Regions from separate parts of the Streptomyces sp. NPDC001617 genome, predicted to be linked through region 1. Evidence: riboswitches for the same ligand, from Rfam matches in the RefSeq annotation. Region 1 holds a riboswitch; the other holds the start of a gene.

Evidence for each region. Region 1 has a riboswitch for glycine ahead of gcvP (aminomethyl-transferring glycine dehydrogenase). Riboswitches for the same ligand answer to the same signal wherever they lie in the genome.
Region 2: it holds a riboswitch for glycine, as region 1 does, so the genes downstream of both, gcvT (glycine cleavage system aminomethyltransferase GcvT) here and gcvP (aminomethyl-transferring glycine dehydrogenase) in region 1, are expected to answer to the same signal.

The regions. Positions count from the first base shown of each region.
Region 1 covers NZ_JBSFHA010000143.1:8,096-13,646, reverse strand. Annotated here, with positions in the region: gene gcvP (aminomethyl-transferring glycine dehydrogenase) at 1-2,549, opposite strand, end outside; glycine riboswitch at 2,727-2,822, opposite strand; gene ACWC09_RS50505 (PRC-barrel domain-containing protein) at 2,944-3,321, shown strand; gene ACWC09_RS50500 (DNA polymerase IV) at 3,390-4,760, opposite strand; gene ACWC09_RS50495 (MerR family transcriptional regulator) at 4,830-5,474, opposite strand.
Region 2 covers NZ_JBSFHA010000056.1:16,550-22,100, forward strand. Annotated here, with positions in the region: gene ACWC09_RS33920 (enhanced serine sensitivity protein SseB C-terminal domain-containing protein) at 1-124, opposite strand, end outside; gene ACWC09_RS33925 (enhanced serine sensitivity protein SseB) at 301-1,095, opposite strand; gene ACWC09_RS33930 (AAA family ATPase) at 1,141-1,833, opposite strand; glycine riboswitch at 2,012-2,112, shown strand; glycine riboswitch at 2,113-2,222, shown strand; gene gcvT (glycine cleavage system aminomethyltransferase GcvT) at 2,261-3,379, shown strand; gene gcvH (glycine cleavage system protein GcvH) at 3,503-3,880, shown strand; gene glyA (serine hydroxymethyltransferase) at 3,897-5,162, shown strand; gene ACWC09_RS33950 (L-serine ammonia-lyase) at 5,220-5,551, shown strand, end outside.

The DNA.
Region 1 (5,551 bases):
GACATCGTCGGCGCGTGGAACCCGTAGTCGATGAGCCGCTTGGCCACGTCGTCCACCGACACCCCGGTCGCCTTGGTCAGCGGCCGCAGATCGATGATGCACTCGTGCGCGACCAGCCCACCGGGGCCGGTGTAGAGCACGGGGTAGTGCGGTTCGAGCCGCTTGGCGATGTAGTTGGCGGAGAGCACGGCCACCTGCGTGGCCCGCTTCAGCCCCTCCCCGCCCATGAGCCGGACGTAGGCCCAGGAGATCGGCAGAATCCCCGCCGACCCCCAGGGTGCGGCGGAGATCGGCCCGACGCCCGTCTCGGGCCCGGCGGCGGGCTGCAGCGGATGGTTCGGCAGATACGGCGCCAGGTGCGCACGTACACCCACCGGCCCGACGCCCGGACCGCCACCACCGTGCGGAATGCAGAAGGTCTTGTGCAGGTTCAGGTGCGAGACGTCACCGCCGAAGTGCCCTGGCTTGGCCAGGCCGACCAGCGCATTGAGGTTGGCACCGTCGACGTAGACCTGACCCCCCGCCTCGTGCACCTGAGCGCAGATGTCGGCGACATGCTCCTCGAACACACCGTGCGTCGAGGGGTACGTGATCATCAGCACCGCCAGTTCGTCGCGGTACTGCTCGATCTTCGCCCGCAGGTCCTCGACGTCGATCTCGCCGTCCTCGGCGGTTCTCACGACGACGACCTTCATCCCGGCCATCACAGCACTCGCGGCATTCGTCCCATGCGCGGACGACGGAATCAGACAGACGGTCCGCTGCGCGTCCCCGTTGGCCCGGTGATACCCACGAACGGCGAGCAGCCCGGCCAGCTCGCCCTGCGACCCCGCGTTGGGCTGCAGCGACACCTTGTCGTACCCGGTGACCTCGGCCAGCCGCTCCTCCAGCTCGCGGATCAGCGTCAGATAGCCCTGCGCCTGCTCGGCGGGCGCGAAGGGGTGCAGCTGCCCGAACTCGGGCCAGGTGACCGGCTCCATCTCGGTGGTCGCGTTGAGCTTCATCGTGCAGGAGCCGAGCGGAATCATGCCGCGGTCCAGCGCGTAGTCCCGGTCGGCCAGCCTGCGCAGGTACCGCAGCATCGCGGTCTCGGAACGGTACTGGTGGAAGACGGGGTGAGCGAGGAACTCGTCGTCACGCAGCAGATCCTGCGGAATCGCTTCCCCGACAACCTCGTCCAGCGCCTCGATGTCACCGTCGACCCCGAACGCGCTCCATACGGCGCCCAGTTGGGCCCTGGCCGTCGTCTCGTCGCAGGCGAGGGAGACGTGATCGGCGTCGACGAGCCGCAGATTGACCCCGTTCTCCCGCGCGGCGGCGACGATCTCAGCGCCGCGCCCGGCCACCCGTACGGTGAGCGTGTCGAAGTAGGACCCGTGCACCACCTCGACGCCACCGCGCTCAAGCCCCTCGGCGAGGATCGTGGCGTACCGATGGGTCCGCCGCGCGATGCCCTTCAGGCCCTCCGGCCCGTGGTAGACGGCGTACATGCCGGCCATGACGGCGAGCAGCACCTGCGCCGTACAGATGTTGCTGGTCGCCTTCTCCCGCCGGATGTGCTGCTCACGGGTCTGCAGGGCCAGCCGGTACGCCTTGTGCCCGTCCGCGTCCACGGACACACCCACGAGCCGCCCGGGCAGGCTCCGGGCGAACTTCTCGTGTACGGCCATGTAGCCCGCGTGCGGCCCGCCGAAGCCCATCGGCACACCGAACCGCTGCGTCGTACCGACCGCGATGTCCGCCCCGAGCTCACCGGGCGACTTCAGCAGGGTCAGCGCGAGCAGGTCGGCGGCGACGGTGACCAGGGCACCCAGCTCGTGCGCCTGCTCGATGACCGGCTTGATGTCGCGTACGGCACCGGAGGCGCCGGGGTACTGGATGAGCACGCCGTTGATCTCACGCCCGGCGACGTCGGCCGGAATCCCGTCGCTCAGATCGGCGACGACGACCTCCACGCCGGTGGGCTCGGCCCGGGTCTCGATCACGGCGATGGTCTGCGGCAGCACGTCCGCATCGACGAGGAAGAGCCCCTTCTTGTTCTTCCCCATGCGCCGGGACAGCGCCACAGCCTCCGCGGCCGCGGTCCCCTCGTCGAGCAGCGAGGCACCGGAGGTGGGCAGACCGGTGAGGTCGGCGACGACGGTCTGGAAGTTGAGGAGGGCTTCGAGCCGCCCCTGCGAGATCTCGGGCTGGTACGGCGTGTAGGCCGTGTACCAGGCGGGATTCTCCATGACGTTCCGCAGGATGACGGGCGGGGTGAAGGTCCCGTAGTACCCGAGTCCGATCATGGAATCGAGAACCTGGTTCCGATCGGCAAGCGAACGCAGCTCGGCAAGCACCTCGGCCTCGGTACGAGCCCCCGGCAGCTTCAGGACATCGTCGGCGTTCTTGATCACATCCGGCACCGCGGCGGCGGTGAGCTCGTCCAGCGAGCCGTACCCGACCTGCGCGAGCATCTTGGCGCGGGCCCCGTGGTCGGGGCCGATATGGCGCTGTTCGAAGGGGATACCCTGCTCGAGCTCGGCGAGCGGAATGCGGTGGGCGGTCATTGCGGAGGCCTCCTGGTCTGACACGACCTTCGAGGGGCACCACGGCACGGGTACCCGGACGGCCTCCCCCTCTGTCATCTCAACCTGAGAGCTTCACCGGGTCCGCTCAAGAGCTCCCGGCTTTCACCGTCGGTGAGAGCGGAAGCCGTCGACACCCGCCCTGCTTTCCAGAGTGACCTCGTCCGTGCGGTACGTGAGCCTGAGAGATTCCGGGGAGGATTTGCTCCTTCGGCGCCTCCGAAGTTCTCCGGAGGACTCTCCCGCACGGGGTCAGCAGCCGCTGTCAGCCTACCAGCGAGGGCAACGACCGGGCCTTCGAGTGGCCACCTTGCCCAATGTGTTCTTTTGTAGTGCTTACGGATGAGTTGCGAGTCGAGAACCAGTGGAGGGCCCCGTGCAGACCGACATCGATCCGCGCAATCTGATCGGCCGCAAGGCGTTCGACCGCAACGGCACCAAGATCGGCACCATCGACGAGGTCTACCTCGACGACGCGACCGGCGTGCCGGAGTGGGCCGCCATACGCACCGGCCTGTTCTCCCGGGACGCCTTCGTCCCTCTGGAGCCCAGCGAACTGGTCGAGGGCACCCTCCACATCCCCTTCGACCGCTCCCTGATCAAGGACGCTCCCGACTTCGGCGTAGGCCGCCACCTATCCCCCGAACAGGAACTCCAGCTCTACCACCACTACGGCCTGGACGTGGCCCCACCTCCCCCGTTCCCGGACCGGGATTTCGGCAGGCTGGCGGGGACGGAGGACGCAGAGCCCTGAGGCGCGGTCAGGGATGGCCGCCGACCACGAACGCCGCACGGGTGGTGCGGGTGGGAACCCGTACCCGATCACGCACGCATGCCGTCCACCGAGGCTCCCGCCACCAATGGCAACGGATCAGCCGGCTCCAGCTCAGGATCATCGACCCGAAACGTCCGCACACGCCCCACCTCGGACCCCGGCGTCTCGAACCGCACCGTCACCCGCCCCAGCCCACTCCCCTGCACCCACCCATGCCCGAACTCGGCATGCCGCACATCATGCCCCGCAGACCACCGCCGCTCGACAGCCACGACCTGCTCCGCCACAGCCCCGTCCTCCCCCTCCTCCTCCGCATGCTCCACCCCCTCCCCGGCCGTCTGCGCAAACGCGGCCTGCGCGAACAGGTCCTCCTGCGTGTAATCGGCAAGCCCACTCACCCCCACCCCCAACAACCGCACACCCCCCGTCGTGTCCACGCCCTCCAGCAGCCGAGCCGCGGCCTCCCGCACCACCGCAGGATCATCGGTCGGCCCCCGCAACGTCTCCGACCGGGTCAACGTCGAGAAGTCGTACCGCCGCACCTTCAACACGATGGTCCGCCCGGACAGCCCCGCCCCCCGCAACCGCCGCACGCACCGATCGGCCAGCCGCTGCACCTCCATCCCCACCCGCAGCCGGTCGTGAATGTCCACGTCATACGTGTCCTCGACGGACACCGACTTGGTCTCCCGCTCGGCCACCACGGGCCGGTCGTCATGGGCCAGTGCCATGGCGTAGAGCGCATGCCCGTGCGCCTTGCCCAGCAGCCGTACGAGCTCGTCGTCCCCGGCCTCGGCGATGTCGTCGACCGTCGTGATCCCGGCCCGCCGCAGATGGTCCCCCGTCGCCGGCCCCACCCCCGGCAGGGTCCGCACCGGCATCGGCCCCAGCAACGCCCGCTCGGTGCCGGGCTCGATCAGCACCAGCCCGTCCGGCTTGGCCTCCTCGGAGGCGATCTTCGCGAGCATCTTGGACGCGGCGAGCCCCACGGACCCGGTGAGGCCCGTGACGGCCCGTATGTCGGCCCGCAGCTTCTCCCCGACCAGCCGGGCCGAGGCCGCGTCCCAGGCCGTCTGACCGGCCTCCAGGTCCACGAACGCCTCGTCCAGGCTGAGCGGCTCCACCAGGGGCGACAGCGCGTGCAGCATCCCCATCACCTGCTCGCTGATCGCCCGGTAGAACCCGAAGCGCGGCACCAGATACGCGGCGTTCGGCGCCAGCCGCCGCGCCTGGGCCATCGGCATCGCGGACCGCACCCCGAAGACCCGCGCCTCGTACGAAGCCGTGGCCACCACCCCACGCGGCCCCAGCCCGCCCACGACCACGGCCTTCCCGCGCAGACTCGGCTTGGACGCCTGCTCCGCCGAGGCGTAGAAGGCATCCATGTCGAGATGCAGGATCGTGGGCGCGTTTCTCACATGTCCGATGCTGCCCTACGCCACTGACAATGCCCCCGGCCTGAAGACGACCGCCCGGTGTCGCTCCCTCTAGACGGCCCGGTTGCGCCGCCGCGCCAGCTCGTCGGTCGGGTTCTGCCCGATCAGTGTCTCGCCGGTGTCGATCCGCTCGCCGTGCAGCTGCGAGAGCGCGCTCTCGACATCCCGCCACACCACACCGACGGCGATCCCGAAGATGCCCTGCCCGCCCTGGAGCAGCGCGTGGACCTCGTCGGGTGAGGTGCACTCGTAGACGGTGGCACCGTCACTCATGAGCGTCATGCGCTCCAGGTCCCGGAAGCCGCGCTCGCGCAGATGCTGCACGGCGGTGCGGATGTTCTGCAGGGACACACCCGTGTCCAGGAACCGCTTGACGATCTTCAGGACGACGACGTCCCGGAAGCTGTAGAGCCGCTGGGTCCCCGACCCGTGGGCGGGCCGCACGCTCGGCTCGACGAGCCCGGTGCGCGCCCAGTAGTCGAGTTGCCGGTAGGTGATGCCGGCGGCCGCACAGGCCGTCGGCCCGCGGTAGCCGATCTGCTCGGACGCCATGGACGTCGCCCCTCCGCTGCTCGGCACGGCCGCCGGTCGCTGCGGAGCGTGATCGGCCGCGCTGCCGTGAAGCGGGTACGGAAAGCTTCCCCCGACCTCGCGTCCGGGGGCACCCCCAGCCGTACCGTCGCCGCTGCTTCTCACGCCGACCTCCGTCCTTGACCTGCCTCCTCGACGGTAGGCAGCCACCAGGGGTGCGTCAACGACCGCCACACTCGGCA
Region 2 (5,551 bases), on a different contig from region 1:
AGATCTGGCCGGAACCGGGGGTCGCGAGGGCGCGGAGGAGTGCCTCGTAAGCGTCGTAGCGCCCGGGGGTCACCTGGCGCAGCATGTGCTCGACCGTGCCGGTCGTGGTGCCGCTGGCGCTCACGCGTACCGCCCCTTCTGGAAGTTTCCCCATGTATGGAATGAGTCTAAGCGCCCATTGGCTCGGGGCTTGTTGTGCGACGGCGAGTGCGGGTCGTGTGTGGTTGATCGCGCCCCACGCGGCGGAGCCGCACATCGATACAGCCCCGCACCCCTCAAGGGGTTGATCCCCAGCCCGTCCTAGAAGTGGTCCCTCGTATAGAAAGGGCGTACCCGGTCGCGCATCCATGTCGCCACCGGGTCGTCCGTGACGTCCAGGAGGACCAGGTTGACCGGCCACTGGGTGGGGATCTTGGTGACGGCTCGTTCCAGGGCCTGGAGGGGGAGGGCTCGTAGATCGCCTTCCCACTGGGAGAGTTCCACGCCGACGAACATGACCGGGGCCGCCGTTTCGATGGCCGCGAGGCAGCGGCGGGCCGTGACGACCACGCCTGTCCCGGCGAACTCGGCGGAGGCGACGGCCAGGAAGTCGATCGGGTCCTCCTGCCAGTCCGGCTCGTACAGCTTCACGCGGCCGCCGGAGGTGGGGCCGTCGAGGGCGGTGCGGCCGATGCGGCAGAGTTCGGCGACGGCGGCGGGCGGAAGGGGGACGCCGACCACGCCGTCGGGGTTGATCGCGAGGCCCACGTGCGGGGGCAGGCCGCGGGCGAACTCCACGGCCGGGGCGATCGTGAACGACATATGGCTGCCGACGACCTGGCGGAACTGCTCCTCGGAGCTGAAGACCGGTACATAGGCCTGGCCCTCGATCTCCATCGTGGGCAGGTCGAGGGGGCCACTGTGCGGGCCGCCGCCATTGGGCAGCGGGATCCAGAGGAAGCTGCGGCCCAGGACCTCGATGATCCTGCCGCCCGCGGCGGGAATGCCGAGGGAGGCCGACAGCACCTCCTCCAGCTCGTTGCCGGGCCATCCGCCGTGCGGATGGGGGTGCGCCTGCGTGGGAAAGTCCGCGGGAAGATCCGCCGGGAAGTCCATCTGTCTACGACCGCCTGCTGTAATCCACTGCTGTGGCAGGAAAGGCTAGCGGGTACCGGCGTCGGTGGGTCGGTTCGTGAAGGTGATCCTGCGGAGTACGTCCGCTGCCGGACGGTCCAGCAGGACCGCCGAGCCCACCCCTGCCGGCAGGTCGCCGCGCTCGACGGAGCGGATGAGCCGGGCCGCGGCCGTGCGGTGACGCAGGAAGGCGTAGCGGGAGACGCCCCGGCCGCGCTCGCGCTGGCCCTCCAGGGCCATGCCCGGAGTGACGTCCAGGAGCAACAGGTGCAGGGTGCCGCCGCGGCGGCGGGCCTCGCGGGCCAGCCAGTCGCGGACCCAGGCCTGCGTACCGCAGTCGTGGACCACGACGCCCTCGCCGGAGCGCAGGGCGCGGCGCAGGCCGGCGAAGTGGGCGACGCGGACCAGGGGGCGGTAGAGGGCGTACGGGAGGAGGCCCGGGGCTCGGGCGTCCCAGCGGTCCCGGGTGTCCTGGGAGTCGATACGCAGACCCTTCACCGCGCGGGTCATCAGCGTCGACTTGCCGCTGCCGGGCAGGCCCGTGACGACGACGAGGTCCCGGGGGCCGAAGAGGAGGGCGTGCGGGCTGCGGCCCGAGCGGTCGCGGAGGTCGCGGACGACCGGTGCCGGGCGCTCGTCGCACCGCTCGCGGGCCGGGGCCGTGGGCTGCTTGGGCAGCGCGAGGGCCGAGGTCGTGGCGTACGCCGTGGTCCTTGTCACCGTGATCGTCCTCCCTGTCGGGTCAGGAAAGGTTCTCCCCAACTAATGTAAAGAGAAGGTAATGCACGGCGTCTCGCGGTTCCGTTCGGTTCCGGCCACAGGCCCGTCACAAAAGAGCGGTCTCCCCCGAGCCGACGAGGCGTGCAATGATGTGCGCGCCAACTGCATACCGGCCGTTTGAATCCGCGCGGGAGAGTCCTCAGGAGCAGCGTCTGCTGGGGCGCCGAAGGAGCAAGTCCCTCCCTTGAATCTCTCAGGCCCCGTTACCGCGCGGGCGAGGCACATCTGAAAAGCGGGCCGCTGCGCGCAGTGGCTCCACCCAAGGTGCAAGCCATGACCACGTTCTGGTCATGGCGAACCTCTCAGGTTCCGATGACAGATGGGGAGGAACGACCTCGCCCGTCATGCCTTGGGAGACATCCGTCCGATGAGCAGCACCGAAATCCGTCGTACCGCGCTCGATGCCCTGCATCGTTCGCTCGGCGCGACGATGACCGACTTCGCCGGCTGGGACATGCCGCTGCGTTACGGCTCCGAGCGCGACGAGCACCTCGCCGTGCGCACGAAGGCCGGCCTCTTCGACCTCTCCCACATGGGCGAGATCACCGTGACCGGCCCGGAGGCGGCCCCCCTTCTCAACCACGCGCTGGTCGGCAACATCGCCTCCGTCGGCGTGGGCCGGGCCCGGTACACCATGATCTGCCGGGCCGACGGCGGGATCCTGGACGACCTGATCGTCTACCGGCTCGCCGAGACCGAGTACCTGGTCGTCGCCAACGCCTCCAACGCCCAGGTCGTGCTGGACGCGTTGGCCGAGCGCGCCGCCGGCTTCGACGCCGAGGTGCGCGACGACCGGGACGCCTACGCGCTGATCGCCGTCCAGGGCCCCGAGTCGCCCGGCATCCTCAAGTCGCTCACCGACGCCGACCTCGACGGCCTGAAGTACTACGCCGGTCTGCCGGGGACGGTCGCCGGGGTGCCGGCGCTCATCGCGCGCACCGGCTACACCGGCGAGGACGGCTTCGAGCTGTTCGTCGAGCCCGGGCACGCCGTCGAGTTGTGGCAGGCGCTGACCAAGGCCGGCGAGGGCGTCGGGCTCGTCCCCTGCGGTCTGTCCTGCCGGGACACGCTCCGCCTGGAGGCGGGCATGCCGCTGTACGGGCATGAGTTGTCGACGGCCCTCACCCCCTTCGACGCCGGGCTCGGCCGGGTGGTGAAGTTCGAGAAGGAGGGCGACTTCGTGGGGCGCGAGGCGCTCCAGGAGGCCGCCGAGCGGGCCGCTTCGAGCCCTCCGCGCGTCCTGGTCGGCCTGGTCGCCGAGGGGCGACGGGTGCCGCGTGCCGGGTACGCGGTCGTCGCCGGGGGCGAGGTGATCGGCGAGGTGACGTCCGGTGCGCCCTCCCCCACACTCGGGAAGCCGATCGCGATGGCCTACGTCGATGCCGCGCATGCGGCGCCGGGCACGCCGGGCGTGGGCGTGGACATCCGGGGCAGTCACGAGCCGTACGAGGTCGTGGCGCTGCCCTTCTACAAGCGGCAGAAGTGACACCGCCGTAGCCGACGTTCCGTGACCTCGGGCAGTGACCTCGAGCACATCGTCCCTGCTCACACGCATTGTCAGCAGTCTCCCATTCATCAGCACTCCCCCGCGTACAGGAGAATTCAGGCCATGAGCAACCCCCAGCAGCTGCGCTACAGCAAGGAGCACGAGTGGCTGTCGGGCGCCGAGGACGGCGTCTCGACGGTCGGCATCACCGAGTTCGCGGCCAACGCGCTCGGCGACGTCGTCTACGCCCAGCTTCCCGAGGTGGGCTCCGCCGTGACCGCGGGCGAGACCTGCGGCGAGCTGGAGTCGACGAAGTCGGTCAGCGACCTGTACTCCCCCGTCACCGGTGAGGTCACCGAGATCAACGAGGACGTCGTCAACGACCCGTCCCTGGTCAACTCGGCGCCCTTCGAAGGCGGTTGGCTGTTCAAGGTCCGGGCCACGGAGGAGCCGTCCGACCTGCTCTCCGCCGACGAGTACACCGCCCAGAACGCCGGCTGAGGAGTCGTACCGCCTGATGTCCGTCCTGAACACCCACCTTCACGAGCTCGATCCGGAGATCGCCGCCGCGGTCGACGCCGAGCTGGACCGCCAGCAGTCCACCCTCGAGATGATCGCGTCCGAGAACTTCGCGCCGCTCGCGGTGATGGAGGCCCAGGGCTCGGTCCTGACCAACAAGTACGCCGAGGGCTATCCCGGCCGGCGCTACTACGGCGGCTGCGAGCACGTCGACGTCGCCGAGCAGATCGCCATCGACCGGCTCAAGGAGCTGTTCGGCGCCGAGTACGCCAACGTCCAGCCGCACTCGGGCGCCTCCGCCAACCAGGCCGCGCTGTTCGCCCTGGCCCAGCCCGGCGACACCATCCTGGGCCTGGACCTCGCCCACGGCGGCCACCTCACCCACGGGATGCGGCTGAACTTCTCCGGCAAGCAGTTCAACGTGGTCGCCTACCACGTGGACGATGCCACCGGGCTGGTCGACATGGCCGAGCTGGAGAAGCTGGCCACCGAGCACCGGCCGAAGGTGATCATCGCCGGGTGGTCGGCCTACCCGCGGCAGCTGGACTTCGCCGAGTTCCGGCGGATCGCGGACGCGGTCGGCGCCCACCTGTGGGTCGACATGGCCCACTTCGCGGGTCTGGTGGCGGCCGGGCTGCACCCCAACCCGGTCGAGTACGCCGATGTCGTCACGTCCACCACGCACAAGACGCTGGGCGGCCCGCGCGGCGGCATCATCCTCGCCAAGAAGGACTTCGCGAAGAAGCTCAACTCGTCCGTCTTCCCCGGGTTCCAGGGCGGTCCGCTGGAGCACGTGATCGCGGCGAAGGCGGTGTCCTTCAAGGTCGCCGCGTCGGAGGACTTCAAGGAGCGCCAGCGGCGTACGCTGGACGGCGCGCGCATCCTCGCCGAGCGGCTGACGGCCGCCGACGCGCGCGAGGCCGGCGTGAACGTCCTGTCCGGCGGCACGGACGTGCACCTCATCCTCGTGGACCTGCGTGAGTCCGCACTGGACGGGCAGCAGGCCGAGGACCGGCTGCACGAGGTCGGCATCACCGTCAACCGCAACGCCGTCCCCAACGACCCGCGTCCCCCGATGGTGACCTCGGGTCTGCGGATCGGCACCCCGGCGCTGGCCACCCGCGGCTTCACCGCCGAGGACTTCGCCGAGGTCGCCGACGTGATCGCGGAGGCCCTGAAGCCGTCGTACGACGCGGAGGCGCTCAGGACCCGGGTCAGGGCCCTGGCCGACAAGCACCCGCTGTACCCCGGCCTCAACAAGTAGTCCCCTGGTGGGGGCACCCGGGAACGTGTGCCCCCACCCTCCGTAGGAGGAGTTCCCGTGGCCATCTCGGTCTTCGACCTGTTCTCGATCGGCATCGGCCCGTCGAGCTCCCACACGGTCGGCCCGATGCGGGCGGCGCGCATGTTCGTCCGCCGTCTGCGCAACGAAGGGCTGCTGTCCTCCGTCGCCTCGGTGCGGTGCGAGCTGTACGGCTCGCTCGGCGCGACCGGTCACGGGCACGGCACGCCCAAGGCGGTGCTGCTCGGCCTGGAGGGCGCCTCGCCGCGGACGGTGGACGTCGAGAGTGCCGACGAACGGGTGGAGCGGATCAAGGCCGCGCGGCTCCTGAATCTGCTCGGCGAACACGAGATCACGTTCTCCTTCGACGA